Regions from separate parts of the Sporosarcina sp. Y1009 genome, predicted to be linked through region 3. Evidence: riboswitches for the same ligand, from Rfam matches in the RefSeq annotation. Region 3 holds a riboswitch; each other region holds the start of a gene.
The links. Region 3 has a riboswitch for S-adenosylmethionine ahead of ssuE (NADPH-dependent FMN reductase). Riboswitches for the same ligand answer to the same signal wherever they lie in the genome.
Positions count from the first base shown of each region.

Region 1 (10,636 bases), on a different contig from region 3:
CTTTGCCAATGGAGTTTGTGGATCAGCAAACAATTCATACGCTTCATTCACCTCAATAACTTTACCATTCTCCATCACTGCAACGCGGTGGCAAATTTCTTGAACAACTGCCATTTCATGTGTAATGAGGACGATGGTAATCCCTAATCTTTCGTTTATTTCTTTCAACAACTTCAGAATAGACGCCGTCGTATTAGGATCTAGTGCAGACGTAGCTTCATCGCAAAGTAGGACGGTTGGGTCGTTCGCAAGTGCACGTGCAATCCCTACGCGTTGTTTTTGACCTCCCGATAGTTGAGCCGGATAATAATCGGCACGATCGGCAAGCCCAACCATTTCGAGTAACTCTGGAACACGTTGCTGAATTTCTTCTTTCGTTTTCCCGGCCGCCAACATTGAAAAGGCAATGTTTTCATATACTTTCGCAGAGCTAATTAAATGAAAATGTTGAAAAATCATGCCGATTTTCAATCGTTCTTTTCGCACTTCTTTTTTGGACAAAGCCATCAAATCTTTTTTATTAACGAGGACTTTTCCCTTTGTCGGTTTTTCAAGTAAATTTAGACATCTAAGTAATGTACTTTTTCCCGCGCCGCTATAACCGATAATGCCGAAAATTTCACCTTTCGGAATGGTAAGACTGACATTATCAACGGCCGTGACGTTTTTATACGTTTTCGTAACATTCACAAGTTCAATCATGGGGTTATCTCCTATTCTTTCTGATAATCGGGTTTTGTAAATTCCGCATTATTTTCGTTCGTATATTGTAAAAACGCTTCAGAATGATAGGCTTTTTTAATTGCCGCTGCGAACGGTTCGTCTAAATTGTCCTTGTGATAGGCAACGTTATTCATAAATTCAGGCGGCGTATCCTCTATAAGAACGGCATCCTGCAAGTTTAAGCCCGAGGAAATTGCAAAATTACCGTTAATGAATGCAAAATCGGTATCGCCTAACGATCTTGGAAGTTGTGCACCGTCAATTGCTTTAATTTCTAAATTGTATTTGTTTTCAACGATGTCTTTTTCAGAAGCTCTAGATTGATCAATTTCACCTGTAAGTGTAATCCATCCCAAACGTTCCAGCATTTGAAGGGCTCTCGCCGTGCTAACTGGGTCGTTAGACAATGTTAACCTCATTCCTTCTTTTACGTCAGAAACATCTGTATGCTTTTCTGAATACAGTCCAATTGGTGCGGTGGGTACCGCATGACCGACTGCTAGATCTGCCTTATGATCTTTATTAAAAGCCTCTAAATAGACGGATGTTTGAAATACATTTGCGTCAATACTGCCTTCTTGTAATGCACGGTTTGGTTGGATGTAATCATTGAATTCAACCAGTTTTACTTTGTAACCGTCTTTTTCCAGTAATGGAATGATGCTTTCTTTCAGTTGATCTGCATAAGGCCCTGACGTCGCCCCGATTTTCAACTCTTTTTTGTCTCCACTTGCTTCTCCAGAACTGCATGCAGACAGGAGAAGTAGCGTAAACAATGCTAGAAAAGGAATTATGACTTTTTTCATTTTAATGACCACCTTTATAGTTAATGATTTAGACATTGACGAGTGAAAATGTTTTTCCAGGATGATTTTCAGGCAATCGATCGGTTCCAAATAAATTTCCACGCATTGTCGTACTTTGCACATCATCCTTTTGGCGAATTAATCCGCGCGCTTGTAGAACGGGTGTGACCAATTCTGCAAAATCTTTAAAGGATCCTGGTTTAATTGCGTACGTTATATTAAATCCGTCGACATCCGCATCTTTAACCCATCTTTCCATTTCATCTGCAATTTTTTCAGGTGTGCCGACAACAACTGGACCGATACCGCCGATTCCCACAAATTCAGCAATTTCTCGAATGGTCCATTTTTTGTCCGGATCCACTTTTGTGAAAATGTCAACGCGTGAACGCATTGAATCGTTTTCAACAAACTGTAGATCTTCATCTAAATCGTATTCAGATAAGTCGATTCCCGTCCAGCCACTGAACAAGCTCATCGCACCTTCAAGGCTAATATGTTTTTTGTAATCTTCATATTTTGCTTCTGCTTCTTCTTGCGTTCGCCCGACAATCGGAGTGAAGAGGCTATACACTTTGATATCTTCGCCTTTTCTACCAAACTGCTCCGCCTGACCGCGTATTTTATCGACAAACTTACGCGCGATATCAGTTGTAGGCATGGAGACATAGACCCCTTCTGCGTGTTCTGCCGCAAATGCACTTCCTTTTGGTGATAAACCAGCTTGAAAAATGACCGGCGTTCGTTGTGGAGAAGGTTCGCATAAGTGAGCGCCAGGAACGGTGAAGTACTTACCCTTATGTTGAATGTCGTGAACTTTTTCTGGGTCAACATACATTTTTCTTTCTATGTCACGAACAACGGCATCTTCTTCCCAGCTTTGTTCCCATAATTTATAACAAACGTCTAAATATTCTTCTGCAATTGAATAGCGTTCATCATGTGCAATTTGTTCGGTCATTCCAATGTTTATTGCTGCACTTTTCAAATAAGACGTTACAACATTCCAGCCAACACGGCCTTTTGTTAAATGATCTAATGTCGACATGCGACGTGAAAATGTATAAGGATGCTCATGCGTGACAGACGCGGTAATGCCAAATGACAAATTTTTAGTAACTGCTGCCATTGCCGGAACAATGAGCATCGGATCATTGATAGGGGATTGCACCGCTTGCCTAAGACCCGCGTCTCTTTTTCCTTCATAGACATCATACGGACCGAGTACATCTGCTAAAAAGACAGAGTCAAACTGCGCTTCTTCTAATAACTGTGCAAACTCGATCCAATAATTAATGTCCGTGTAGCGATGTGCTTCATTGTCAGGATGGGACCAAAGTCCGGGAGATTGGTTACTAGGGCAGTTCATATCAAATGCGTTTAATAAAATTCTTTTTTTTGTCATTGTAAGTTCCTCCTAATTTTTTGTTGCGTTAACACTAAACAACTACTTCTTGCAGGTTCACATAACTTTCCAACGTATTCGTTAATCCTTCTGGGAAGCGTTGCTTTGTCAAGTGTTCTTCTACATTTGCTGTTATGTAGTGCAAAAACTTCAAAATATGTACTCTTCTGTCTAAAACATCCTTGAATCCATTCTCGTAAAACCATGCGTCGATCGTATTGTAAACACCACGGTTAATGTAGAAAGTTTTTTCGATTTCCCTGACGAATGATAAATCAGGCAAATGAACATCAATAATCATAAAAAACACCTCCTATACACAACACAGCATATTTGTTCCAACCATCCTTCCTTGAAAAAATAAAAACCCTCTACTCATGATGAGTAGAGGGTGAAATACAAAATTAAAAGTTAACTGTAATTTCAGCCGTCTCATCTGAAGAATACGAATGTATTCTACTGAACTTAGCACCATACAATAAAAGATTTGCTGGTTGCTGAGGTTTCAAAGGGTCAGTCCCTCCACCTCTCTTGATAAGCAGCGATACTATTTAGTTTTGAATGTCGATCGAATACCTAGATATTAGCGATCAAACGTTAGATTAGATACTATCTATATTTCTAGAAAGAGTCAAGGGGTTTTGATGAAATAGTCTGATATAAGCGAAAAGTCATGGTAGTCTACTGGATTCTGATTTTAGTGAAAAAACGTCTCTACTATGTAACGGTAGAAAGAAAAGTGGAAATCTTTATGGTTTTTCGACTAATTATTCAAGTTGAAATCATGGGTGAAATGCACTATAAAATAGGACGCATGTTGTTCTATAAGTGGGAGATTCGGTTCTCTAATAGATTCGTTTATTTACAAGGCATTATAGTATTAAAATGTATTGTATTTCTGTATAGTAAATAGGTTAATATATTAAATGAGCTATTATCTTTTGAAGATATTTCTATGCTTGTACAGACAGAATACAAGTCACAATCTCGAATGGGGTAATTACCAAACAGTCGATGTTGAGAAACAGCAAAGAATAAAACAAGATTGATTTAGTTTTTAATTGGAGGAATTATTTATGTCAACAACAGAAAAAAGTCAAGTTATCAAGTCGACCCCCATTTTGCTGTCTTTTTTAATTGCAGGGTTTATTGGGTTATTTAGTGAAACAGCTTTAAACATGGCACTCGGTGGTTTAGTGAAGGAATTCGATGTACCCCATTCCACCGTTCAATGGCTAACTACAGGTTTTCTATTGACCTTAGCGATATTAATTCCTATTTCTGCTCTTTTAATTCAATGGTTTAGTACACGACAATTGTTTATTGCTTCACTCATATTTTCTATTATTGGAACGATTGTTGCAGGATCAGCGCCAATTTTCGATGTCTTGATTGTAGGGCGTGTAATTCAAGCGATTGGGACGGGCTTACTGATACCGCTTATGTTTAATACGATTTTGCTGATTTATCCAATCCATAAAAGAGGAACGATTATGGGCCTAATGGGGTTGGTGATGATGGTTGCACCAGCTATTGGGCCAGCCCTTTCAGGTATAATCATTGAAAATTTAAGTTGGAATTGGATTTTCTGGGTCACGCTACCGTTTCTTGCGCTTGCACTACTCGCTGGTATTATTTATATGCAAAATGTTTCTACGCTTACTAAACCTAAAATCGATATTCTGTCGATTATTTTATCGAGTATTGGTTTTGGTGGCATTGTTTATGGTTTTAGTGCCGCTGGAGAAGAAGGCTGGGGAAGTACCATCGTTGTAGCAACCATTGTAATTGGTCTTATAGCGCTTATTGTCTTCTCCATAAGACAACTTACAATGAAGACGCCAATGCTTGATCTCCGTGCGTTTAAATATCCGATGTTTACTTTGGGGCTCTTGAGCGTCTTTGTTACTTTCATGGTCATTTTGTCTACCATGATTCTCTTACCTTTATACTTGCAGACGGGCATGGGGTTAGCTCCGGTTATAGCGGGACTTGTCCTTTTACCAGGGGGTATCATAAATGGCATTATGTCTCCAATAACAGGTCGACTTTTTGATAAATACGGACCAAGGGGACTCGTTACACCTGGATTTATTATAATGGTCATTATGCTGTGGAGCTTGTCGAACGTAACGACAACAACATCCATATTCATGATCGTCTTCTTGCATTCACTTCTTTTTATAGGTGTTTCGTTGGTGATGATGCCAGCTCAAACAAATGGACTGAACCAACTTCCGAGAGACCTATATCCAGATGGAACAGCTTTGATGAACACATTACAACAAGTATCAGGTGCAATCGGTACAGCCGTTGCCATTACAATTATGTCAGCTGCACAAACGAGTTATTTAAATAAAGTAACAGATCCAACTAGTTTATCGGCAGTGAGTGAATCTTTAACTGCAGGCGTTCAAACTGCATTTATTTTCGGATTGATACTTGCAGTCATTGGTCTGATTATGTCATTCTTTATTAAATCATCACGCAATCTATAAAATCTAAAGAATTGACTATTGTCTCTATTAATCATAAAACGGCACTTGATAAGCGAGAGTAAATGCTTATCAGGGTGTCGTTTTTTTATTTTCCCAGACTTGGTTTGTATCGATTGTTTAGACCAGATGTTGTATGGGAATCCTTCAATTATCCAATTATCGAAATGGAGGATATATAATGACCCAAAACATTGGTAAATTACCAGAGCATCCGGAGTCCTATTGGAGGACGGGTATTGAGTTTCCAGAGTATCCAAGCTTAGAGGATGATCTACAAGTTGATGTCGTGATTGTAGGGGCGGGAATTACAGGTATAACGTCTGCTTATTTATTGGTCAACGAAGGATTGAAGGTCGCTGTCATTGAGGCAGGAAAAGTGATGAACGGGACAACAGGTCATACGACAGCCAAAATCACTGCTCAACATGATTTAATTTACGATGAATTCATTCGCAATATTGGTAGAAGCAACGCGCGTTTGTATTATGAAGCGAATATTGAAGCGCTTAATTTTATCGAAAAAACTGTGAACGAACATAAAATTGATTGTGAATTTAGCACACAGGACGCGTACATATACGCCACTTCGGAGAAATATGCTAAGAAAGTTGAAAAAGAAGCTGAAGCCTACGAAAAGATTGGAATTGATGGTGGATTAGTTGATAGTATTCCTTTCGATATAGACATAAAAAAAGTGCTTGTGATGAAAAATCAAGCGCAGTTTCACCCAACTAAATACTTAGTTCACTTGATTCAATTATTCACGGAAAAAGGCGGGCTTATTTTTGAGAACACAACAGCAGTGAATATTGAAACTGGTGAACAACCTGTTGTGCTGACTCGCGGAGAATTAGCGCCAAAAATTACAGCTAATCATGTCTTGGCATGTTCCCATTTTCCGTTCTATGAAGGACTAGGTCTCTATTCGACAAGAATGTATGCGGATCGTTCTTATGCGCTTGCTGTTAAAGCGAACAAGAAATTCCCCGGCGGAATCTATATCAGTGCTGATGAGCCAACACGTTCACTTCGTTCAGTAAGTGTTGACGGGGAAGAAATCGTGCTTATTGTTGGTGAAAGTCACAAGACCGGGCAAGGAATCGAGACAATGGAACATTACGAGGCATTGGAGACTTTTGGCGAGGAAGTCTTCGGTCTGAAAGAAATTGTCTACCGATGGTCAGCTCAGGATTTAGTGACACTGGACAAACTGCCATATATCGGTGAACTAACATCTGGACAACCGAATATCTTGATTGCGACAGGGTTTCGAAAATGGGGTATGTCAAATGGAACTGCGGCTGCACTGTTGTTCCGGGATATGATTTTAGGCAAGGAGAATAATTTTCAAAAGTTATATTCACCTTCACGGTTCTATGCACATCCGAGTTTGAAAAACTTCTTGGTTGAGAACGCCAATGTTGTCGGACAGTTGATAAAAGGGAAGCTAGATTCACCAAAAACAACACCCGAAGATTTAGAGAATGGTGAAGGTGCCGTTATTACGCTGGACGGGCACAGAAAAGGTGCCTACAAAGATGATGCCGGTAAACTTCATATTGTCCATACAACTTGTACGCATATCGGCTGTGAAGTTGAGTGGAATAATGGGGACCGAACTTGGGATTGCCCATGTCATGGCTCGAGATTCTCATTTGAAGGAGAAGTGATTGAAGGTCCGGCCGAAAAACCATTACAAAAATATGATTATAAAATGATTGACAACTTGACATCGGAAGACTCCGGCTATTGACAGTAAAATCATTGACTCCGAAACAGTCAGCGCTTATACTAAGCCTTACAAATTAAATAACTTTTTACTTCCTTTAAGGGGAGTAGCAGTACAGCAAAGTCGTCAACACAGGGGTTGAACCCTCGGCTTTGTTGGCAACTTTAGTTGTTTGCGAGACCTTACCGATTATTTGGTGAGGTCTTTTTGTATTTTCGAGACGTTAATGGCCAATTATTGGTTATCACGTCTTTTTTTATTTCATATAATATATTGGAGGACAAACCTTGACTACCTATCAAGCACTAGCAAAGACAGTCGTCATTAATAAGAGAAATCGTCTAATAAGCTATGATAATTCTTTAGAACATATCGGGACGGGCAGAAGTGCCTTTGTTTTTAGAATAAAATCATCAAATAAAGCGATGAAAGTATATTTTCCTGAATTTACCTACATCGCGAAGGAAGAGGGGGAAATATATCAAATACTTCAAAACATCTCTTCCTACCCTTCGATTCATGATGCTGGATTGAACTATATTGTCATGGACTATATTAAAGGGCATACACTTTTCGAATGTATTGCACGTAGAAAGCGCATTACAGTAGCTCATATTCAAGAAATTGATTATGCACTTTCATTGGCTCGATCTAAGGGGCTAAATCCTTCAGATATTCATTTACGTAACCTAATTATCACTTCAAGTGGTGAGATCAAAATCATTGATGTGGCACGTTTTCGACAAAAGAAAAACTGCAGGCAATGGCATGACCTTAAAAAAGCATATTATGGGCTTTATCGTAAACGTCTTTTTCCAAAGAAAATTTCTGCAATCCCCTTAAATATCGTAGCTTACCTTTATAAAAAAGGACTTTTACCGGCTTACAATATGAATTAAAAAACTTTGTCTAAATTAATTTCTGCATTAATTCATAAAATAAGTTACAAATCATCTAATAACGGTAATAGTAGGGTATCAGGGAAATGAAAGTGGGGATTATATTGGATTGGATTGCGGATGTTGGGCTTTATCCCGATGTATTAATAAAAATTTCCTTGGCGTTGCTTTTGAGTTTAATCATTGGTGTTGAAAGAGAAATTAAAAAGAAACCAATAGGACTGAAAACTAGCGCAGTCATCGCCACATTTAGTTGTCTTTTAACCATTGTTTCTATAGAATCTGCATATTTAGTACCAGCACGTGATGATATTAATGTAACGATGGATCCACTTCGTCTCGCAGCACAAGTTGTCAGCGGAATTGGTTTTCTCGGGGCAGGTGCGATTTTAAGAAAAGGCAATGATACGATAACCGGTTTAACAACTGCGGCTATGATTTGGGGAGCGGCAAGTATTGGTATTGCGGTAGGCGCAGGTTTTTATATTGAAGCGGCATTCGCTGTTGTATGCGTAATGTTTGTTGTGGAAGTACTATCGCCAATTCTTGGGAAGTATGGTCCAAAGCGACTCCGCTCAAAAGAAGTTCCGTGTATTCTAATCCTGACTGACAAAAAGAGTATACCTGATGTCTTAGTTTATTTAGAAAAGAACAGCATGATTGTGGAACATTTAAAAATCAAACAAATTGTTGATCAAGATCATCTCATAAAGCATGTAATGGATTTAAGATTATCAACTATTTCAGAAAAACCAATCTTTCAGTTTTATAATGATTTAGACGCACTGCCATACATTGAATCTATCGAAATTGAAATTATACAATAGTAAAGGGCAATAGCTAACATGCTATTGCCCTTTACTATTAGTCTTCATCGCTATCATCATCGTCCATATCTAAATCGGTGTCGCTCTCTGGATCAACATCTTTCTGAATTGGATCGTCTATGATGATATCGTCATTGTCGCCATCATCGCTGTCATCACTGCATGCAGAGAGTAGTCCAATCGACAAAACTGCAGCCGCACCTATTTTTATAAACTTAGCTTGTTTTATATCCACAATATCTCCTCCTAATTATTGTTCATACTCTACAACTACCCGAATTTTAAAAAATAAACCAAAACCTATAAAGTTATAATCAGTTTCATGGTGAACTTTAAAGGATATACAGTAAGAACATCAAATTGAGGTGATTATATTGGATTACCTATTAATCGGTTCAAAGCTTGTCATTGGGTTTATCGCACTTATGACGGTGGTTAGGCTATTAGGTAAAAAACAACTTTCTGAAATGACGCCGTTTGATATTATTTACCTTTTGGTTTTTGGCGGAATACTAGAAGAAAGTATATATGATGAAAAAGTATCTATCTTTATGTTGCTATTTGCTGTTACCGTCTGGGCGATTGTCATTTATATCATTGAAAAGTTAGCACAAAAATCAAATCGAATGCGCAAAATTCTACAAGGTGAACCAGATAGAATCATTGCAAATGGAAAACTCAATAAAAAATTAATCGATAAAAATCAATTAGAAATGGAACAACTTAGATCGATGCTTCGTAAGGAAGGGATTTTTTCTTTAAAAGAAGTGAGGGATATATATATCGAACCAGGAGGAGATATGACAGTCAATCAATTTGCAAAATATAAATCGGTTAAAGTTCAAGATCTTAATCTTGATATTGAAGAAGAAGAGCCGACTTATCTACTCGTTGATGAAGGGCAGACAAAAAAAGATATGCTCGAAGCAATTGGAAAGTCGAAACAATGGCTTCTATCTGAATTGGAACAATTGGGTCATGATAACCCGGAAGGACTTTATTACTGTGAATGGTCGACCACTGAAGGTTTTTCGTAATTGCTTATGAAGACACGATAAATTGAATCAAAAAAACAGGCGAAAGAAGATATTCGCCTGAATTTTATGAGACCGTTATTTTATAGAAAAGAAATTAATAACCCACCAATTGCACCTGTAACTACAATGATCCACGGGGGAAGCTTCCAATAAGAAAGCATACTGAACAGAATAGCTGCCAATGCAAAATCCATTGGCGATAAAATTGAACTCGTCCAAATCGGATGATATAAAGCGGAAATCAAGATTCCGATAACAGCTGCGTTTACTCCCATTATCGCACCTTTGATTTTAGGGTTACTTCTTAACTGGTCCCAAAAAGGTAAAGCGCCAATCATTAAAAGAAGAGCGGGTAAGAAAATAGCAATTGTTGCGACTAAACCGCCAACCCATCCGTTCATAACTGTTCCTAAATACGCTGCAAATGTAAACAACGGACCTGGAACGGCCTGAGTGGCCCCGTATCCAGCTAAAAACGCTTCTTCCGTTATCCAACCCGTTGGTACAAATTCCTGCTCCAATAATGGTAAAACAACATGTCCGCCACCAAAAACAAGCGAACCAGAACGATAAAAACTATCAAACATTGCAATCCAATAAGATCCTGTTAACTCTCTAACGAATGGTAAAAGAAAAAGTAGGCCAAAAAACAATGCAAAACAGAATGCAGAGATTTTTTTAGAAATCGGGAAATTCGATTTTGTCTTGTCCA
Region 1 is NZ_JBYHFO010000020.1:14,804-25,439, reverse strand. Features, by position in the region: gene AC25Y1_RS17260 (methionine ABC transporter ATP-binding protein) at 1-702, opposite strand, end outside; gene AC25Y1_RS17255 (MetQ/NlpA family ABC transporter substrate-binding protein) at 714-1,529, opposite strand; gene AC25Y1_RS17250 (LLM class flavin-dependent oxidoreductase) at 1,558-2,934, opposite strand; gene AC25Y1_RS17245 (hypothetical protein) at 2,969-3,235, opposite strand; SAM riboswitch class I at 3,364-3,475, opposite strand; gene AC25Y1_RS17240 (DHA2 family efflux MFS transporter permease subunit) at 4,011-5,432, shown strand; gene AC25Y1_RS17235 (FAD-dependent oxidoreductase) at 5,611-7,185, shown strand; gene AC25Y1_RS17230 (protein kinase family protein) at 7,449-8,060, shown strand; gene AC25Y1_RS17225 (MgtC/SapB family protein) at 8,165-8,887, shown strand; gene AC25Y1_RS17220 (hypothetical protein) at 8,925-9,122, opposite strand; gene AC25Y1_RS17215 (DUF421 domain-containing protein) at 9,262-9,924, shown strand; gene chrA (chromate efflux transporter) at 10,005-10,636, opposite strand, start outside.
Region 1: it holds a riboswitch for S-adenosylmethionine, as region 3 does, so the genes downstream of both, AC25Y1_RS17245 (hypothetical protein) here and ssuE (NADPH-dependent FMN reductase) in region 3, are expected to answer to the same signal.

Region 2 (10,636 bases), 110 kb from region 3:
AAAGAAAAATATATCTCGACCCTAATTGGAGTTCAATCAAAGATGAAAGTAGCGATAGCATCCAGTCAGAGATTTCCAAAAAAGATTTAGCTTATATCATGTATACCTCCGGTTCCACAGGAAAGCCAAAAGGCGTTGCTGTAGAGCACGACGGGGTATGCAACGTAATTGAACATTCCGTACCCCTTTTAGGACTATCCATAGACAGCAAGATGCTGCAACTGGCTTCGATTAATTTTGATGCTTCTATAGTTGAGATATTCTCCTCCTTGTCTTCTGGAGCTACACTATGTATTGCTCCAAAGAAAGCAAAGGCAGGGGGTATGGATTTGATTCGTTTTATTTCAGAAGAAATAATTACTACCATGATGCTTACACCAACTGTCATTTCAACCATAACTCCAGAACAGCTTCCAGACTCTGTTAATACAATGGCGTTAGCAGGAGAACCTGTTACTCTCGAAATTAAGGACTGGAAGACAGAAAACAGAAGAGTCCTCAATATTTATGGTCCTACAGAAACGTCCATTTATGTATTGACAAATGATTTTGATTATAATGATAAACCGTCATCTGTCGGAAGGCCGATACAGAATACGCAAGCCTATATTTTGGATGGAAATCAGCAGTTGATACCAATTGGAGTGCGCGGGGAACTTTATATCGGAGGGATTGGTGTTGCTAGGGGATATTTAAATAATGACAAGTTGACAAAAGAAAGTTTTTTGGAAAATCCTTTTAGGCCTGGGGAAATCATGTACAGAACCGGAGATTATTCCAAATGGCTTCCTGATGGCACGGTTGAGATTCTCGGACGTAAAGATGACCAGGTGAAAATTAATGGGGCTCGGATAGAAACAGGGCAAATTGAAACGGTTTTAAAGCAGTATCCTAGTATTGAAGAAGTAGTGGTAATTGTTAAAAGTAACAGCATGAACAGCAATTTTCTTTGTGCCTATTACCAATCGGTGAAAGAAGTTGATGAGGAAGCTTTACGTTCATTTTTAATGAATAATCTTCCAACTTATATGATTCCCGCACATTTTGTCTGGATTGAAAAATTCCCGATTGGAAATACCGGAAAATTGAATAAGAAAGCATTACCTGAGCCGACAATCGAGTCAGAATACAGCAGAACCTTTGTCATGCCAATCAGTGAAGGCGAAAAAATTATGGCTTCTGTCTGGGAAGAGGTATTAGAGATTAACAACATTGGATTGGAAGACCATTTCTTTAACTTAGGGGGGGATTCACTAAAAGCAATCCAGGTATCTTCTGCTTTATACAAACGAGGATGGGAATTTGAAATGAAGCAGGTTTTTCTGAATCCTATCTTAAAGGATTTGTGCTTATATCTACATCCTATATCTAATGAGGCATTTTTTAAATGGTTTTATGATTACCGTAGCCGGGGTAGTACGTAAGCACCCGTGGGTGATAGAACCCATCAACTAAACCGTCCGCCCCAACTTGTAGAAACATGATTGAGGCTGGTTCAGACCTAGATCCCGTATAACAAGCGAAGCTATAGATCACATGGATTATGATACTTGAGGCTTTGACGACCTCGTTTCACAGCGTTATGGGTCTTGTTCCACAAATACGAATAAAACGTTAAATGAAACGAGCTTGTATATAATAGGATGTAACCCTGTCGTATGAAACGCAAGACCTTTCACGTTGCGAAAAAACGCCATTATATTGTTCTGTGATTGTTGAGTTCAAAAAATGATTGTTTGTCACACAGATTACGCTTAAACGATCCGCGAACCCCTAAAAGGTTCAGCGGATCATTTTTTTATTCCTTATTAATCATCCATATAAACTGAGAGTGAAAAAAGTTTAATCCGATAAGAAATTGGACAAGTTCTATTAAACAAGGTCGATTCATTTTTTACATTATAAATCAAGGGGATATATATCATGACAAGTCGTGATTTCAAGAAGTTGGAAGACATTAGACATGCCCTAAATTTAAAATTTTACGAACGTGAGAAAGAAATTGAAGGAATTCTTGTCGCTCTACTCTCAAGACAGCATATGCTCATGATTGGGCCAACCGGAACTGCGAAATCAGCATTATCGGTTGAATTGGCTAAAATTGTAACAGGAACAGAATATTTTCAGTGGTTACTCACAAGGTTCAGCACACCAGAGGAAGTGTTTGGGCCGTTGTCTTTAAAAGATCTTGAGCAGGGTGTGTACAAAAGGAATACCAGAGCTAAAATGCCGGAAGCACACCTGGTTTTCTTGGATGAAATATTCAAGGCAAACTCGTCAATATTAAATAGCTTACTAACAATTATTAATGAAAGATTATTTTATAATAGTGGACCACCCACTCTAGTCCCCATAATGTCTGTAATCGGTGCGTCGAATGAATATCCCGAGGAAGATGAAAAATTGGAGGCATTATTCGATCGATTTCTTTTACGATACGAAGTTAAACGCATTGAAGAAGAAGAGAATTTTATAGCGATGATGAAGGATACCGGAAAGAACAACTTGATGCCGTCAATGACAATGGAAGAATTACTGCACCTTCAATTTCTAACAGATATGGTAGAGATCCCTGAAGTCGTATACGAAGCGCTTATTAAGATTCGTCAAGGGTTAAAAGATGAAGGGATACGCCCGTCCGATCGAAGGTACAAACAGTCACTCAGCTTACTTCAAGCAAAAGCCATGGTAAACCAAAGACAAATCGTGATAGTAGAAGATCTCTCAATTCTCGAACATGCACTTTGGGAAACGGTGGACCAAATCGAGACCGTTTCAAACATTATTCGCAACTACTCACACAACTTTGTTAATCAAACGCTTTATGCCATACAAAATGAAGCGAATGAAGTGTTTTATTCGGTACTTCATGATTATTCAACAGAGTTTGGAATGGAAGCATCTCAAAAAATGAAAATGCTACTCGCTGATTTGAATGATTTGAAAAGTAACAATCAAGCGAGAAAGGCTGATATCGAAGCATTGCTTGAGAAAGTGAATGGGATGCAGCATGAAATACTGAATCGTATGTTGGAACCATGGTATTTTGATGCTGTACATGAAAAGAAAGAATCTACCAGTTCCTTTTTTAAAATGTGAGGGGCAGCGTATTTATGAATAATGACAATTTTTCCGTATTGAACACAGACGCATTTGATAGAAGACGTTTTAGAGAAATTTTTGAGCTGTCATCTCGTCTACAAAAGATCAGAGAAGAAAGCGCGCTACCGATGTTTGAACACCTACTCGCTGATATTTGGGCATCCTTATATAAGATGAAGCCTGCAATTAGGGCAGAGGAAGTAGATCGTGTACTAATCGTTAATAAATTACTTATGGGAAGAATAATGGGACAAGAACAGTTTGTGAACTATCGACAGTTTACACGATTGGACGATTTATCTTCAGCGATCGGAACCGTGAAGATTGGGGAGAAATTAAACGAGTGGTTAGCAGAACAAACGCTGTTGAATGCAGAGTTGCAAGATGAAATTCAAGAAATTCAGACCATGCAAAGGCAATTACAAAAAAACGACATAGCTGAAAATAAGCATGCGAAACTTCAAACAGATATAAAAGAAGCGATGGCAGAGTTGAGCGAAAAACTTCAAAAGACGATGCAAAATATCAGCGGCAAATTTTCACTCACGATTGAACAAGCGATGCAGGAGACAAAACATGTGAAAGACAGCCTGAAATCCTTACTTGGTGGCACCAGTGCTGGTAGTGGTGACGCGGAACTGAAAAAAATTCCTTTGCGGGACCAAATTTCATTAGCAGAAAAAATTGCATCTACGAATCAAATGCAAGAAATTGCTGATTGGGCTGGCCGATTTAAACAAATTACCCGGAAAAAACAGAAATTCAAGCATAGCGAATCAATGGAAAGAAGTGGGGTTACGTTTGGCAATAACATTGAAAGACTGTTGCCGATGGAGCTAGTCTTGTACACACATCCAATCACGAGGATAGACTTCCTACGCCGTTTCGCGGAAGAGCAGACAATGCAATATGAGCAAGTAGGAAAAGAGATTCTGGGAAAAGGTCCAATCGTACTTTGTTTGGATCAGTCTGGAAGCATGTACAAATTAGATACACAGTCGAAAGGTTTTACATTAGCGTTGATGTCGATTGCAAGAAGGCAGAGAAGAGATTTTTGCTTAATCGTATTCTCTGCTCGCACACAAATTTTTAATTATGAAAAAGGGAAAACAAAAACTTCTGATATCATCAATTTGGCTCAAACGTTTTTAGGCGGCGGTACGGATTTTACGCTACCGCTTCTTGATGCAGTGAAAGTAATCAACGAAAGTCGTTTTAAACAAGCAGATGTCGTTTTCGTTACCGATGGTGAAAACGAAGTGGATGCATCATTTCTAGAAGGATTCAATCAGAAGAAAAGTGAAAAAGATTTTAAAGTACTCTCCTTAGTCATAGGAAATGAGACTAACACGGTCGCGCCGTTTTCAGATAAGGTAGTACAGGTCACAGACTTTAACGAGGCTGGAAGTTTTACAGCGTTTGATATATAAGATTAATGGGCACTGTCTTCGGGTGGTGCTTATTTTTTTAATCGTAGCAACAGATTTGATAAGAGGTTATCGTGAAGATCTAACTTTAAAAATAATAACTTAAGAAAATTCTATACATTATCTTCTATGTATTTTAATTCAATTTCAATTATAAATGTTATGCTAGTTGTAATAGTTAGAACGGTTTCAATAAGAAATGTCTTCAATAAAAAGGTTCTTTTCTTGAAGAAAGGAGTTTAAAGTGGATTTCAAGTACCTTTCACTAACAGAAGCATGCTGAAAGTGCCAGTTACCTGTTTAATTGACTGGCACTTTTAATGAGAGGAGTGTCTAAGATACAATTTCAGGGGAAAATTATTTTTATAGTAAAAGATCAATTTGGTTGCATCCACTTTTATAAAAAGAAATCACAAGCGCCAGCAAGTCTAGAACAATTCCAAGCCTATATCGAGTCTCTTCAAAAGGAGTTAGGTGAAAAGTTAATAAAATCGTATATTGTTGATACTGAAAATGGCAAGGGAAAGTACATTTGGGGATCCAATGTTTGGAGAACGGATTTAAATGAAAAAGTTTCTCCTCATCATCAAAAATACATAACATATTTAGAAGAGCATCGAAAAGAGATTACATTTATTGGGCCATATAAAGCGATGCGAACAAAGGGTTTGCATTTATGTTGTTATGGTCATGAATGGCGTACTCAGCCTATTAAGGTGAAAAGAGGCGAAACATGCCCTAAGTGTGAACATAAAATTAAAGAATCTAACGGAGTAAAATTCATCACAAAGCTACTAGTGAAAAATAAAATTGAATTCATTAAAGAAGTACATTTAACAACTTTCGGTCATGAGCAAGACCTGCGTTTAGATTTTTTGGTTTGTCAAAATAACCAACCATTATTTGCAATAGAATATAATGGTATCCAACATTACAAGCCAATAAGGAATGCTTATTTTGGAGGCTATAAGGGATATCGAAAGCGTAAACAACGTGATAGAATTAAACGTAATTATTGTTGGAAAATAGGTTTACCTATTATAGACATACCTTACACTGAAACAGAAGAGCAAATTGAAGAAACGGTTTTCCGTTTTTTGAATTTGTTTGAACTGGCCCAACCTTCGAATTCAAGTAAGTAAAGGAAGGTATCTGTTACACCTAACATAAATGATGACCGTTGCTGAACAATCGTCCGAAATTCAAAGTGACTGATAACTCAAGTTATGGTATACTATCACTAACTAAATAATAAACTCTTAACTTATTGAGAGAGATGGAGGGAATTGGCCCGACGAAGTCTCAGCAACCTGCCCGCTGGTAAGGTGCTACATCCAACAGGGAAACCTGAATGATGAGGAGAAATTTTTGTATGTAAACTCTTCTCTCGTCTGGGAAGAATTTTTTGTTTAGAAAAAATTTCAGGAGGGATTACGATGACAAATTTACAACAGCTATATGCGGAACGCGAACGATTGAAAAGACAAAAAGCAACTGGTGTTGCGAGTGCCATGAAAAGACATCAAGAAATCTCAAAACTTCAGCAGGAAATCGAATACTACGAACTTGGTGAAACAATCTCGAGAGCAGAAATTCAAGAAGAGTTGGCGGAAATTGAATTGCTGCAGGTGGAGATTGACCGTTTGACTGGCGTGGTTGCTGAGAGAAAGCGTGTTTTATCGGCTCATGTATTTGGAAGTCGTGAAAGTATAAGTAATTACGATTGCATATAAGTATAGGCTCATCTTTTTTGTTTGCTACAGGATTTACCAAATATGAAATTTTTAAAAAGCCTACTTCTTGCCTATTTTCGGCGAGGAATTAGGCTTTTGATATTCTGTAATAGGAAAGACATCACTTATAATGCTTTTATTTTTTCTTTTCTACTTGAAAGTCGAATACCCAACAAAACCCCGAGCAACATTCCAATTGTAGCACCGATTATAGCCCCTAAGTATCCGACAGCTTCATAACCACGCCCACCCATAAATTCAAAATCTGCAAAATGGTTACCACCTATATTCATACCAACGAATAATCCAATAACTAGCCCGATGACGGAGAGGATGACGCCCATGCCTAATCCATACAGCGTTTTACGTTTCATTTTAATCACCTCCTTAAATCTGCAGTCGCAACATATATGCTATAGAGTGATTGACAAAACTATATATTCCAAACAGTCAATCTAGTGTAGTAATTATAACATTTATAGTTACTATATGTTAGTCTTCTAAATTATTCTGTAGGTAAAGAGAGAGATTATTGATTTACTTAGTCGCGTAAGATTATATAAACGGTTTTCCGATTTTATTTAGTTCGCTTTCAACATTAATCGATAATTAAAGTATAAAGCCATACGTATATTTTATCGTAAGTGTTATACTAGTTGTAATAGTTTGAATGGTCTTTAAAGAGAACTGTATTCAACAAATGGCCCAATCAATTACTAAAATATTGTTCAACCTCGCTATGCGCAATGCTGGTGAAAAGAATTGTACCTTTAACTGAGAAGGGAGATAATTTAAATCAAAAAGTTTACCTGGATAGTGTTGATTTTATTTTTGTCTGCCATATTTTCAGGGTGTTCAGCATCTGAAGTGATTCGGGTGGGCACTCCTTATAATGAGAATGGAACTGAAGGAATAAAATTTGATAAGGAGATTAAGGACTCGAAATCAATTGAAGCTTTGAGAGAAATCATTAGGAATGTTAGGGAGATTGAAGAACCAAAAGACATAGATAGTGAACCAGAGACCTTTTTTTTGCTTGATCGTCAAAAGGAAGGCGTTGCTGAAATGTGGTTTTATGTTTTTTATCAGGGCGACGGCAGTTTAATTTTATATAATGACAATTCAAATAGTTACTTTGCTCTTTCTAAAGAGCAAACTAGTGAACTGAGAAGCATAATAGAACAATAGTAAATCGTTAATCAGCGATTGTGTGATTGTTACCAAGATGATGGTTGAGTAATGATGTAATAGGAGGAGGAGAAATATGACTAAATCTCAAAAGACTTCTGTTTTAATTGCAATTGTAGTACTTGTTTTCTTCTTTGTATTATCTTTAATTACGCGTCAGTGGGGATTCTTTTTATGGAGTTTATTGCCTGTTTTCATTGTTGCGATGACTACATTTACGGCTAAGACTGGCAAGAAAGATACCGGGAGATGAAAAAAGTATATTGAACTTGAATTGATAGAAAGGAGTCTGCAACACAGTGAGACATCACAATCAAAAGCTTTTTAAGACGTTCATTTGTTTTCTACTCATTTGGATCTTAATTGGCTATAATCCAGCGTTAACTACTGCTACTGAACAGGCAGTTTTAGAAGGAAAGTTAGAAGATTACTTGGTAGAACATGAGGAAGATGTTGCTGGATTAGCAACGATTGTGATTGACCAGGATGAAGTCATTTATAAGATGAAAGGTTATGCAAATATAGAAGAACAGGTTCTTGTTAATGAAGATACTGTTTTTGAATGGGCATCAGTCTCTAAAGTGTTGATATGGATCAGTGTTTTACAACTAGTAGAGGCAGGCAAGCTTGATTTAGAAACGGATATCGATTCTTACTTGCCAGATGATTTCCGCTCCAAAACAGAATTTGGAGATCCCATCACGCTGCTTCACTTAATGCATCATAATGCGGGATTTGATGATAGTGTGACTGACGTAATGGTTCCTGGTCCAACCGAACAGAAGTCATTAAGAGAAGTACTCGAAGCAGCAGATATAAAACAAGTATTTCCGCCTGGTAAGGTTCTTGCTTATTCAAATTATAGCAGTGGTCTCGCTGCCTACATTGTCGAGGAAGTAAGTGGTCTAGACTACCGGGAATATGTACGGGAAAATATTTTTGAACCCCTTCAGATGACGAAAACAGCAATTGACCATGATCTAGCCGATAACGAATGGGTGAAAGAACAAAGGGGAGAGGTGCAGGGGTATTCGACTGCGCTGCAATTAATTGACACTAATTTTTACTCAATGCCCATGTATCCAGTTGGGAGTGTTATGGGAACAGCTCCAGATTTGCAAAAGTTACTGCAAGCGATGTTAGCTGAAGATGGGGCTCCTTTATTTAAAGATGAAAAAACGATCGATTTAACAGATTTGGGCAGAAGTCCTCCACTTCTAAACGTTAAGGTGTGGAAACACCAGTGAAAGTGGGGGATGAATGCCTGCTCTAGAAGAATTAAAACTTGGTAGGGGAACATTCGTTTCAATTATGGTATAATAGGTTGTAAGAATATTCGATTATACGAGATTGGAGGCGAAGAAATGATTCGATGTATGAAAATATCATTTCGGGCAAACCAGCAAACAATTGATCAATTGTTCGAATGCAACCGTATATCAGGTGAAGTTTGGAATCATTGTTTAGCACTTTCGAAAGAAACCCATCTGAAAACAGGGAAATGGATTACGAAAAGTGAATTACAGAAAGGGACAAAGGGGATTTTCCCGATTCATTCCCAATCTGTACAGGCAGTTTGCCATAAATATCTGTTTGCACGGAATGCGGCAAGAGAAGCTAGAAAAGGGGGACATAACAATAAGTATCCGTATAAACAGAAAAAACATTTTAACACCAAATGGGCAAACAATGGATTCAAAGTACTTGAGAACGGTAAAATCCAATTATCCATGGGCGATTTTGAAGGAAAGAGACAATCCCCTTTATTTGTTCAAGTGAAAAAATTGCCACAAGGGGAAATCAAAGAAATTGAATTGATTTTTGATCGGAAACTAATGCTGTCCATTGCTTATGAAGATAGTAAACAGGTAAAAGAACACAACTTTGAAAATCGTTCAGCCATTGATGTTGGTGAAGTTCACACCATTGCGGCAGTCGCAGAAAACGGTGAAAACATCATCATTACAGGTCGCAAAGTGCGTTCTATTCATCGGCTTCGCAATAAAAAACTGGCAGAACTTCAACGAAAAATGAGCAAGTGCGCCAAAGGTTCTAAGCAGTGGAAAAGATACAACCGAGCGAAGCAATTTGTGCTTTCAAAGAGTGACAAACAACTTCAAGATGCGATTCATAAAACAACAAAACAGTTTGTCGACTGGTGTATTGAAAACGAAGTGAAAGAAGTTGCGTTTGGCGATGTGGACGGTGTTCAGCGAAATACTTCCAGTCGTAAAAAGAAAAAGGTTCGCCGTAGAACAACAAATCAAAAGCTATCAAACTGGTCTTTTGGAAAGGTTTATACTTTTCTAAAGTATAAGCTAGAAGCAGAAGGTATCAAGATAGAAAAACACGACGAAAGTTTTACAACGCAACAATGTCCTTGTTGTGCTAAAAGACGGAAAACGTCTTCAAGAATATACAAATGTGCGTGCGGTTACAAGAATCATCGTGATATTCACGGTGCATCAAATTTCTTCGCGAAAACATTTTACGGCGAAATCAGGGAACTTGATTTCAGCCTCACACCCACAAAGTATCTACGGATTGCCTAATGGCAGGAAGTAGTAGATGGTCAGTTCCGACCCTGCTTATCTAAAAATAAGCTGTTGCCTACTGTAGTCTTCAAAAATGATTTCTGCGACTTGTCGCAAAAGGTTGGTGTCACCCACTAACTTTGTTGGAACACTTTTGCTGATGTAGTAGGAAACCCCCACTTCAAAAACGGTACGTTTTAAGTGGCGGGAGGTTCATTGATGAATTCACACTTTATACAGTGTCATCGAAACAAACGGAGAAGGTGGATGAACTAGAAGCGAATCCGCATACGCATATTTTAATCGGCTATGAGGGCGAAGGTTTCGGGGATGACTTTCTTGAAATACAAGGAACTGTCACCATTTCATCCGATGAAACAATGAAAGAGAAAGTGTGGAATAAGATGCTGAAACCATGGTTCAGCGGTCCAGAAGATCCAAATCTCGTCATTTTGAAGGTGACACCTGATACAATCCGTTTAATGAATAAAAAAGGTGAAGAACCAAAAGTCATTGAATTTTGAGTAGCGGGTACCGGCAATACGCTGGTACCTTCTTTTTTTCTCTAGAAAACTATTTAATTTAAAAATTCAAATAAATAAAGTATAATAGATATGTAATCAATAAAAGGTCGCTATTATGATGTATTACT
Region 2 is NZ_JBYHFO010000001.1:314,146-324,781, reverse strand. Features, by position in the region: gene AC25Y1_RS01675 (non-ribosomal peptide synthetase) at 1-1,424, shown strand, start outside; gene AC25Y1_RS01670 (AAA family ATPase) at 1,924-3,099, shown strand; gene AC25Y1_RS01665 (vWA domain-containing protein) at 3,114-4,532, shown strand; gene AC25Y1_RS01660 (DUF2726 domain-containing protein) at 4,850-5,671, shown strand; SAM riboswitch class I at 5,791-5,890, shown strand; gene AC25Y1_RS01655 (hypothetical protein) at 5,966-6,262, shown strand; gene AC25Y1_RS01650 (hypothetical protein) at 6,388-6,636, opposite strand; gene AC25Y1_RS01645 (hypothetical protein) at 7,079-7,450, shown strand; gene AC25Y1_RS01640 (hypothetical protein) at 7,527-7,703, shown strand; gene AC25Y1_RS01635 (serine hydrolase domain-containing protein) at 7,750-8,697, shown strand; gene AC25Y1_RS01630 (RNA-guided endonuclease InsQ/TnpB family protein) at 8,815-10,002, shown strand; gene AC25Y1_RS01625 (pyridoxamine 5'-phosphate oxidase family protein) at 10,200-10,508, shown strand.
Region 2: it holds a riboswitch for S-adenosylmethionine, as region 3 does, so the genes downstream of both, AC25Y1_RS01655 (hypothetical protein) here and ssuE (NADPH-dependent FMN reductase) in region 3, are expected to answer to the same signal.

Region 3 (10,636 bases):
ATGCGAATCATCTCAATTCGCTATATGAAATATAAAACTAGTTTTAATAGTATCAAGTATTCGAGTGGCTTATTAATAGTATGCATATTGAGCTTGTCACATCAATAAACTTTTAAGAAGTGTGTACTTTTGAGAGAGAGGTAGATGATGAATGCGAATTCACGTTGTTCAACCTGGTGAAAGTCTATATGAGATTGGCAGGACATACGGCACAACCGTAGCAGAAATTGCGACAGCCAACGAAATACCTGATCCATCTAGACTAGTCATAGGCCAAGCTTTAGTTATTCCGATATCAGGTAGTTTTCATATTGTGCAACCTGGTGAATCACTTTTTACTATTGCCAATCGATATGGGACGACAGTTGCCGCCCTAGCGAATGCGAACGGAATCGCAACGAATGCGATATTGCAAATTGGTCAAAGGCTTGAAGTTCCACAAAAAACAAAACCAGAAATTGAGACGATGCTTTATGTAGAACCACGCACGCCGGTTGCAGAATCGATGATTGAAGAAGTACGTGATAAAACGAGTGGAACGTATTTAACATATCTCGCAATGTTCAGCTATCAAGTGTTGCGTAATGGTTCGTTACAAGCACCATCGACGGATAATATTCCCCAAATTGCAACTTCTAATGGCGTTGCAAATGCGATGGTTATTAGCAACTTGGAAAACTATCGATTTGAACCTACACTCGCAAACGCGATTCTCACGGATCTAGAAGCGCAAAATCAGTTAATCGGAAATGCGATTCAAATCGCAAATGATGTCGGATATAAGGACATTCACTTTGATTTTGAGCTACTGTTTCCAGCTGACAGGCAACTTTATAATAATTTTCTTAGTCGCGCTAGTGAACGACTTCATATGGCTGGATTGACAGTCTCCTCAGCAGTTGCACCCATGACAGCCAATGTATTGACTGGCATATACGGCGGACATGATTATGCATCTCATGGTGCGTTATTAGACTTTGTTGCTCTGATGACATACGAATGGGGTTACACGTACAGCGAGCCGCAAGCAGTCAGTCCAATTACTCCTGTGAGACGCGTAGTGGAGTATGCCACAAGTGTTATGCCGAGTAACAAAATCATGCTAGGGCAAAATTTATATGGCTATGATTGGGCTGCACCATTTTCACCACAAGGGGGCGCACCAGCAAAAGCTTTGAGCCCACAACAAGCCATCGCGTTAGCATTACAAGAGAATGTATCGATTCAATATGATTACCAGGCACAAGCACCATATTTTAACTACTACGATGCAGAAGGCGTATTGCATGAAGTGTGGTTTGAAGATGCCAGAAGTATCCAAGCGAAGTTCGACTTGATTAAAGAATTTAATCTTCGTGGCATCATGTATTGGAAACTGGGGCTCGCATTTCCGCAAAATTGGCTTTTGTTAAAAGATAATTTTACAATTCGAAAAAGATAATAGATACAACAAAGTAATCCCTTACATTCAAGTTGTAAGGGATTATTATTTTCTTTAAATTAGTAAGAAAACATTGAACTATATAAAAGATGTCGTATAATAAAACAATGAAAGAGGTGGACTTGCAATGAAAAAAGATATGAGAATTCATAGTAAAGTGTTCAGTGAAGGTACAATGAGAGCGCCAAACCGTGCAATGTTGCGCGCAGTTGGTGTGACAGACGAAGATTTTGAGAAACCAATGGTAGGAATTGCGAGTACCTGGAGTGAAGTAACACCATGTAATATACATATTGATGAATTAGCCATAGCCGCAAAAAAAGGCGCGAAAGAAGCGGGCGCTGTTCCGATGATTTTTAACACAATTACAATTTCAGATGGAATTTCTATGGGGACGAAAGGAATGAGCTATTCACTACCGAGTCGTGATTTAATAGCAGATTCCATTGAGACAGTAATTGGCGGGGAAAACTTAGATGGTTTAGTTGCTATCGGTGGCTGTGATAAAAACCTACCAGGTTGTATGATTGCGATTGCCAATTCTGATGTTCCTTCCGTATTTGTCTACGGCGGTACAATCGCACCAGGAAAGTTGCGCGGGGAAAGTATTGACCTTGTGTCTGTTTTCGAAGGCGTTGGACAGTTAAATAATGGACAAATAGATGAGCAAGAGTTAAACAAAATTGAATGTCATGCTTGTCCAGGAGCAGGTGCATGTGGTGGAATGTACACAGCAAATACAATGTCATCTGCGATTGAAGCGATGGGAATGAGTTTACCAGGAAGTTCTTCAAACCCAGCAGTTTCAGAAGAAAAATTAGCGGATTGTGAAGAAGCTGGTCATGCACTCTACAATTTAATGGAAAAAGGAATTTATCCAAAAGACATTATGACAAAAGAAGCGTTTGAAAATGCGATTACAGTTGTCATGGTGCTGGGTGGATCTACAAATGCTGTCCTTCATTTACTTGCAATTGCACATGCGATAGAGGTAGATTTAACGATGGATGATTTCGATCGTATCCAGAAGAAAACACCTCATCTAGCGGATTTAAGACCGAGTGGTAAATACGTAATGGAAGACTTGCACCGAATTGGTGGAGTTCAAGCAGTTATGAAAATGCTTTTAGAAGCTGGTTATCTACACGGAGATTGTTTAACAGTTACAGGTAAAACAGTCGCTGAAAACCTTCAGGAAGCACCAGATTTAGCCGAAGGACAAAAAATCATTATGCCTTTTGACAAAGCGTTAAGTGAAGAAGGGCCACTAGTGATTCTAAAGGGTAATTTATCACCACGCGGGGCAGTTGCGAAAATGTCTGGTGTTTCCGTCAGAACGCATACAGGGCCAGCACGTGTATTTGATACGGAAGAAGCGGCAACAAACGCAGTTATGGAAAATGAAATTAATGAAGGCGACGTCTTAGTCATTCGTCATGTTGGTCCCAAAGGTGGACCAGGTATGCCAGAGATGTTATCGATTTCTGGAATTCTTGTTGGTAAAGGGTTAGGCGAGAAAGTTGCGCTCATAACTGATGGAAGATTTTCTGGTGGTACACATGGATTAGTCGTCGGACATATCTCACCAGAAGCGCAAGTTGGAGGACCAATCGCTTTCATCAGAAATCATGACGAAATCACGATTGATGCTGAAACACAAGAAATTAAAGTAAATGTTTCAGAAGAAGAGTTTGCAGAACGCAAAAAAGATTGGGTAGCACCACCATTATACACGCGAGGCGTTTTAGGGAAATATGCACATAACGTAACTTGTGCATCAAAAGGTGCAGTAACAGATTATTATAACCGAAAATAATTTTTATGAACGCTCCTAGTCTAACTAGGGGCGATTATTTACGAGTAGACAGGGGATTACAATGATTAAAGCAATATTTTTTGATTTAGATGATACATTATTATGGGATAAGAAGAGCGTAGCGACTGCATTTCAAAAAACTTGTGAAGCAGCAAGTAAAAGTTACGATGTAGATCCTGAAGATCTTGAGAAAGCCGTTCGTGATGAAGCGAGAGAACTATACGCAACATATGAAACATTTGAATTTACAAAAATGATAGGTATCAATCCTTTTGAAGGTCTGTGGGGCACGTTTGATGATGAGGCTGACAGCTTCCAGAAGATGAAAGACATTGTCCCAACCTATCGACGCGATGCGTGGACAAGAGGTCTTCGTCGTCTAGGAATAGAAGATGCAGCTTTAGGTGAAAAACTCGCAGAATTATTTATTGAAGAGCGCAAGAAAAGTCCTTTTGTCTATGAGGAAACGTTTCAAGTACTCGATCAATTGAAAGAATCGTATCAGCTAGTGCTCATCACTAATGGATCACCAAGTTTACAACATACAAAACTTGAGATTACACCAGAAATTGCGCCTTATTTCGAACATATTATCATTTCAGGTGGATTTGGCGTAGGGAAGCCAGATCGAACCATATTTGACCATGCATTAGAACTTAGCGGTGTTCAAGCAAATGAAGCACTGATGGTTGGAGATAATTTAATGACTGATATTTTGGGTTCGTCTTACGTGGGAATTCCATCTGTTTGGATTAATCGAGACAACCAAGCCCAACATAAAGAAATAAAACCGACATATGAAATTACAAACTTAGAAGAACTTTTCTCGATTCTTTCAAAATAGGAAAAGAGTAACTTGAGATTGAAAAAGGTTAAGGATTGTTAATATCCTTGACCTTTTTTCGCTCTATTAGAACAGCTTCTTTTAGTTTATACACTTAATGGACAGTCTTTGAATTATCGAGCCTTTATCCAACTTTATTTATCGCAATATTAAGATTGTTGACCTTTGTTTCATAAATTAAAGTCTTATTCTATAAAAATACACAAAATTGATTTATCTTTTCAATTATTCATATTGAAAGTATCCCTATTTACTTGTATTATAAAGAAATATACTAAATTCGTGTAATTTAACATTATTCAGCAAAAGCCCGTCATCTCAGTAATTATAGAGATATATGAGAATGATTTGTTTTAGTCGGTGCTTATAATTATGCTGAATTATATTAAAGCCTACGAAAGAATTATTAAACTTGATGATTGAAAATGTGTATGTAACATGTATAAGGTTTATCGACTAACTTGAATTTAGGAAGGACTGATGCTATTTTGGCAAACATAAGTGAAGCATATGAAAACCCAAAAAAACTTGCAAATGATTATGTCCATGAAGTTTATTCTTTGATCAAACAAAGAAATCCAGGGGAAGTAGAATTTTTACAAGCAACTCGGGAGATATTTGATTCATTACGTCCAGTCTTTTCAAAAAATCCCCAATATATTCGTGATGGTATCTTAGAGAGAATTACTGAGCCAGACCGGATTATTACATTTCGTGTAGCTTGGGAAGATGATCAAGGAAAAGTACATGTCAATCGTGGATATCGTGTGCAGTTTAATAGTGATCTCGGACCATATAAAGGTGGGATTCGATTCCATCCTTCTGTAAATACGAGTATTATGAAGTTTCTAGCTTTCGAACAAATTTTCAAAAACTCCCTGACAGGTCAACCAATTGGTGCTGGTAAAGGAGGATCTGATTTCGATCCTAAAAACAAGTCTGAACGTGAAATCATGCGGTTTGTTCAAAGTTTCATGACGGAGCTAAGTAAATATATCGGACCAGATTTGGATGTGCCAGCGGGTGATATAGGTGTTGGCCGAAGAGAAGTAGAATATATGTCTGGGCAGTATAATCGATTGCACGGGGGCCATAAGGCGGGCGTCTTTACTGGAAAAGATCCAAATTATGGTGGGAGCTTGGGAAGAAAAGAAGCAACAGGCTATGGAACGATTTACTTTGCTGAAGAGATGTTAAAAGTGAATGATATGAGTTTCAACGGAAGCCGAGTGATCGTATCTGGCTCTGGGAACGTTTCTATTTATGCAATGGAAAAAGCCATTGAACTCGGTGCGAAGGTAGTGGCATGTAGTGATTCTAGCGGCTATATCTACGACGAAAATGGAATCAATGTCGAAACAGTTAAAGTGCTGAAAGAAGAAGGAAATAAACGAATTAAAGAATATAAAAAGTTCCACTCGAGTGCTAAATATTTTGATGATTGTACAGGGATTTGGTCCATTAATTGTGACATCGCACTTCCTTGTGCAACACAAAATGAAATCGATGAAGTGGCCGCATATAAGCTCGTCAATAATAATGTAAAAGCTATCGCTGAAGGTGCGAATATGCCTTGTACAAAAGAGGCGGTTGACTTATTCATCGAAAATAATGTCTTATTTGCACCAGCAAAAGCGGCCAATGCTGGCGGCGTAGCTGTATCAGCAATGGAGATGTCCCAAAATAGCATGCGTCTTAACTGGACATTTGAAGAAGTTGACGAAAAACTTAAAGAAGTAATGAACAACATATTCCAAAGTTGTTTGAAGGCGTCTGAAGAATATGGTCAACCTGGTAATTTAATTGTCGGTGCCAACATTGCTGGTTTTCTTAAAGTAGCAGATGCAATGATTGCCCATGGCATTAGATAAGAAAATAATGTATTTAAAAAACACTAGACCTCACACTGAAAAATCGTGAGGTGATCTAGTGTTTTTTTATGTGAGTTCTGTTTTGCAGATGGGTCGAAAAGAGTGGGGAAAGAGGACACCCTCTTTCGGTTTTTTATATGGCTGGATTAAATATTAAAACATTTAATCCCGACAAGTTTAATAGGTATGAGCCCTTGACGGGACATTCCTATTGTATTATGATTGTTCTTACAACTTAATATCTTATCAAGAGAAGCTAAGGGACTGGCCCGTTGAAGCTTCAGCAACCTCTGCCTCGCAGAAAGGTGCTAATTCCAGCAAGAGTAACTTCTTGGCAGATAAGAGTAAAAGAATATTTATTATTCAACCCTCTTTTCTATCGAGAAGGGGGTTTTTTATATCCAATTTATTAAATATCCCAAAAAATAAGAGAAAGAAGGTTAAATGATGAGTAGAATTGTTATTATTTCAGGAAGTCCATTGACACCGTCACGTACAGATCTCGTTCTTCGTTATGTAGAATCCATATTACAAAAGAAAGGTTTTACGGTAGATTATATTGCTATTCCTGATCTACCACCGGAAGATTTGGTTTATGTACGCTTCAATAGCCCATCTATCCGAAGTGTGATTGAACAAGTTGAAAATGCGGACGGAATCATTATCGGTTCCCCAGTATATAAGGCTTCTTATACGGGCGTACTTAAAGCGTTACTTGATTTGTTACCAGAGAATGCATTTAGGGGAAAAACAGTATTGCCTTTCATGGTTGGCGGTAGCATCGCACATTTGCTGGCAATTGAGTTTTCATTGAAGCCTATTATACATAATTTAAAAGGCGTTTCTACACAAGGCGTTTATTTCGAAGATTCCTTGATTGATAAAGAAAATAGTGTCAATCCAATTAAAGAAACTGATAGCGAATTCCGATTACAGACACAGTTGCAAGAGTTACTTGATACGATTGTAGAGGCACAGCGCACAACCGAATTAGTCGGAAATCTAAGGTGATAAAAAATATGGAGTAAAATCGACGAGTACTTGAATGATTCATTTTTCAAGTGCTTGTTTTATTTTCTTATTTATAAGCATTTAACCAAAAGATAGGATAGCCCCTAGTCTCCAAATATGTTAGCATTAATAATAATGTTATAATTCAATCTATTTAAGACGTTATTATGTGATTAATTAGTCTAGGCAATATGACTCTGCTAAGATTTAGAATCATATTGTTAAATGAGGCGATCCTATAAATTAAATGGGTCAATTTGTTGAAAAGGTGGAGTTACATGGGAAGAATTGTAATTGCAGTTATTTTAACGATTTTTGGTGGTATTCTTGGAAGTTTTTTGGAGCCAGCAGTGTTTGCAAACAGTATTCCGGTTGCAATCATGGGAGGATTTATTTTAGCGGAGATCCAACGTAAAGATGATAAGTAATGAGTATCTCATATGATTCTCATATAAGTATTTACGGAAATGTACGGGCAAGATGGAGGTGTTTTTTTGAAAAGAGTTTTTCATTTATTAATTGCTTTGTTTTTAATTATTTCATTATTGGGGTGCAGTTCCAGTGTTCAAGGAAGTATAAAAGATTTTCATGACGATGATATTGCGGCAATTGTGAAAGACAAAGAGATTACAATTGGTGACTTGCGGTTTTTGTATGCAGATGATCAGGTGTTGGAAAACATTGAAGGAACTGCAAAGCTCGAATTAATGATACAAGAAGCTAAGGCGTTGAATGTAGATATTTCTGATGAAATTAGTTTGCAAGCGGAAACAATGTTAGCGCTCCCTCTTAAAGATATAAAAGATCCGTACGGAAAATCAATGCATGCGTTTATCGAATCACAAGCTCAAAAGTTGGGGATAGATCCTGAAAAATATTATATGAAGTATGTAGAAATCAAGAGTGAACAAAATGCGTATTTAAATGCATACACGCACGAAATATTTGGTGAACCCGACGATTATAACGAAGAGGAATTAGAGACATACAATGAAAATACTAATGACTTTTTGAATGAATTAGTTAAAGAATATAAAGAGGAGATTGAAATACTAATCAAGAAGTAAGGAACAGTTAAATGATTGAAAAACTCAATTAGAATAGAGGGATATTGTGAAAAAGAATATTGCAAAAGTAATGAGTTTCATAGTAATCTTTACTTTACTATTTGGATTATTACGGTTATTGATCAATGTAGGGGTAATTCCCTGGAATCTATTGACAGATATTCTAACTCTTTTTATAATTATTCCCATTTTAATTATAATATCCACTCTTTTGTCAGGAAAATTTATAAATTTATTAATGGTGGAGGATTAAGTAGAATTATCAAATCCATGCCCGGGATCGCAGAGGAGAAAATCTTAGCATCGATACAAGGGAGTGACACAAGAATGAAAGAATTTATAAGTACATTTTTTATTTGCCTAGTCATTTGCAGTGTAGCTGCATTTTTATTTGCTGGCTTAATTCTAGATAGTTTGTGGGGGATTCTTATTGTTGTTGCATTTATAATTTCGGTGTTTATAACCATTTTTGTAAAACAGGAATCCAGAATTGATGAACTAGAGAAGAAAGTGGAAAGTCTATTAAACAATTAGTAATGCACTTTGAACGACAAAAGCCTGATTCCCAGCCGAAAACAGAATCAGGCTTCTTTATCATAAGTTTTTAAAGAGGGAAATTAATAGATTAATTTCACATGCCCGTCAACATAACTAGTTGGATGATAGCTATTGCCAATGGGATAATGGAGAGTATCTTTAGCCAGCTTTTTTTAGTTACAAACCCTAGTACTAACATTAATATGCCTATTATTAGCACAGCAGTGATTCCGAGCATCGTCATAGTTTTCCCCCTCTAAGTTTCGAACGTCTAACAATGTTTATTCTAGATAGCCAACAATAATACCTTCAATCTCTTCAATAGGTAATGACCCGAAATCGCGACTATCTGTCCCTCTCCACCATTGATCAACCAAGATAAACACTGTGTTTTCTTTGACGTTTACAGCGTTCATATTCGTATTGAAATAATCCCTCGTTAATTGTTCATTTGCAATATTTCTTGAAGGTACATTTTCGAAATACCCCTCTTCATTCAAACCAGTCATTGTTGCAATTCCGTAAAAAGTATCTAGCAGGCCTCCATCGATATATACCTGACCATTTACAATTTCAACAGTTTCGCCGGGTAAACCAACGACTCTTCCAATATATTTTTCAGGTGTTGAGGGGTGGCTTGTTAAAATTTCAGGCGGCGTTTGGTAATAAACCACCTGTCCTCGTTGTAAATTATTAAAATTAGTCGTGACGACGAGTTGGCCATGAACAGAAGTTATAAAATCATGACTGCCTCTATCCATCGCATCACTGCCCCAATCAATCAAAAAAGTGTTTTCAAATTGACTAACACTAGCTAATTGTTCGGGCGTTAGATGATCAGTAATGCTGAACGTGTTTCCTAAACTGATCTTAGTCTCATTCTCAATTAAAGAAAATACACTGAAGACGACGGAGAGAATCACGACAACTGAAAGTGCGATGGGTAACCATCTATGTGGTTGACGATACTTCTTTGGTTGAACGCTAAAAATATGGCGTCTCATTTTTTCTTTTTGGCCAGCAGAAAGTTGGATTGAATGGTCGAGTTTCTTTAACTCTTTGGACAGTTCATTGTTGAAAGAGTGTTTCATTAGTAATCCCTCCTTTTTCTAATTCTTTTTTAAATGCGGATAATGCTCTCGATAAAGTCATTTTCACTCTGCCTTCAGAACATTTTAAGATTGCTGCAGTTTCTTTTGTAGAAAACCCTTTAATTTCACGTAAGGTAATCATTTGTTGGTAGCTCGGCTTCAAGGAACCGAGCACATCATAAAATAGTTTTTGCTGTGAATTTTGTAAGGTCACTTCTTCTGCAGAAAATCCGAATGTAGAATCGAGCCGCAGTGTATCTTCATATTTTGTTTGTGGTTTGTTCTTTCTGAAATAACTCATCGTTGTTGTATAAGCAATACGAAAAATCCAAGTTCTTACAGAAGACTTTCCATTAAAACGATGTTCGTTTGCTACGACCTTCATAAATGTTTCTTGGGTTAAATCTTCTGCGACATGTGTATTTCTGACTAGCAACAAAATATAGCTATATATTGTATCTGCATAGTCGTCAAACCACTTTTCACTAGACATTCATTTCACCTCACAATTTCTACTTAGACGCAACAAGGTCTAATCGGTAACGAAAAACAACAAGATATTTTACTATATGTAATAGGGTTGCTATAACTTTTTTGTGTTTGAATATAACGATATATCTGATAGTATATTAGTATCATAGCATTACTGAGTAATTGTTCCATTTGAAAGGGATTTTGGAATGCCTCAGCAGAATCAATTCATAGGGGGACTTAGTTTGAATAACGACAAAGAAACGTCTGAAGCAAAAAGAGAAAGCAGTAATCTAGCAGGTGGGCTGGGGTGGAAACGAATGGGGATGGTGATTGTTGGATTAATAGTTGGTTATGTTCTATATCATCTATTTTCATGAGGAATTTATGTAAAAAAAAAGGGAAGAGCCATTGGACTCTTCATTTGTTGATATCTTGAGCAAGTCTACTTTTTTCTTTTGCTGATTTCCGAGTTTTTATATATGAA
Region 3 is NZ_JBYHFO010000001.1:202,286-212,921, reverse strand. Features, by position in the region: gene AC25Y1_RS01070 (glycoside hydrolase family 18 protein) at 152-1,441, shown strand; gene ilvD (dihydroxy-acid dehydratase) at 1,569-3,257, shown strand; gene AC25Y1_RS01060 (HAD family hydrolase) at 3,319-4,101, shown strand; gene gdhA (NADP-specific glutamate dehydrogenase) at 4,590-5,972, shown strand; SAM riboswitch class I at 6,213-6,317, shown strand; gene ssuE (NADPH-dependent FMN reductase) at 6,420-6,983, shown strand; gene AC25Y1_RS01045 (hypothetical protein) at 7,262-7,411, shown strand; gene AC25Y1_RS01040 (hypothetical protein) at 7,478-8,050, shown strand; gene AC25Y1_RS01035 (hypothetical protein) at 8,321-8,584, shown strand; gene AC25Y1_RS01030 (hypothetical protein) at 8,682-8,831, opposite strand; gene lepB (signal peptidase I) at 8,869-9,678, opposite strand; gene AC25Y1_RS01020 (RNA polymerase sigma factor) at 9,656-10,171, opposite strand; gene AC25Y1_RS01015 (DUF6366 family protein) at 10,395-10,529, shown strand; gene AC25Y1_RS01010 (hypothetical protein) at 10,570-10,636, opposite strand, start outside.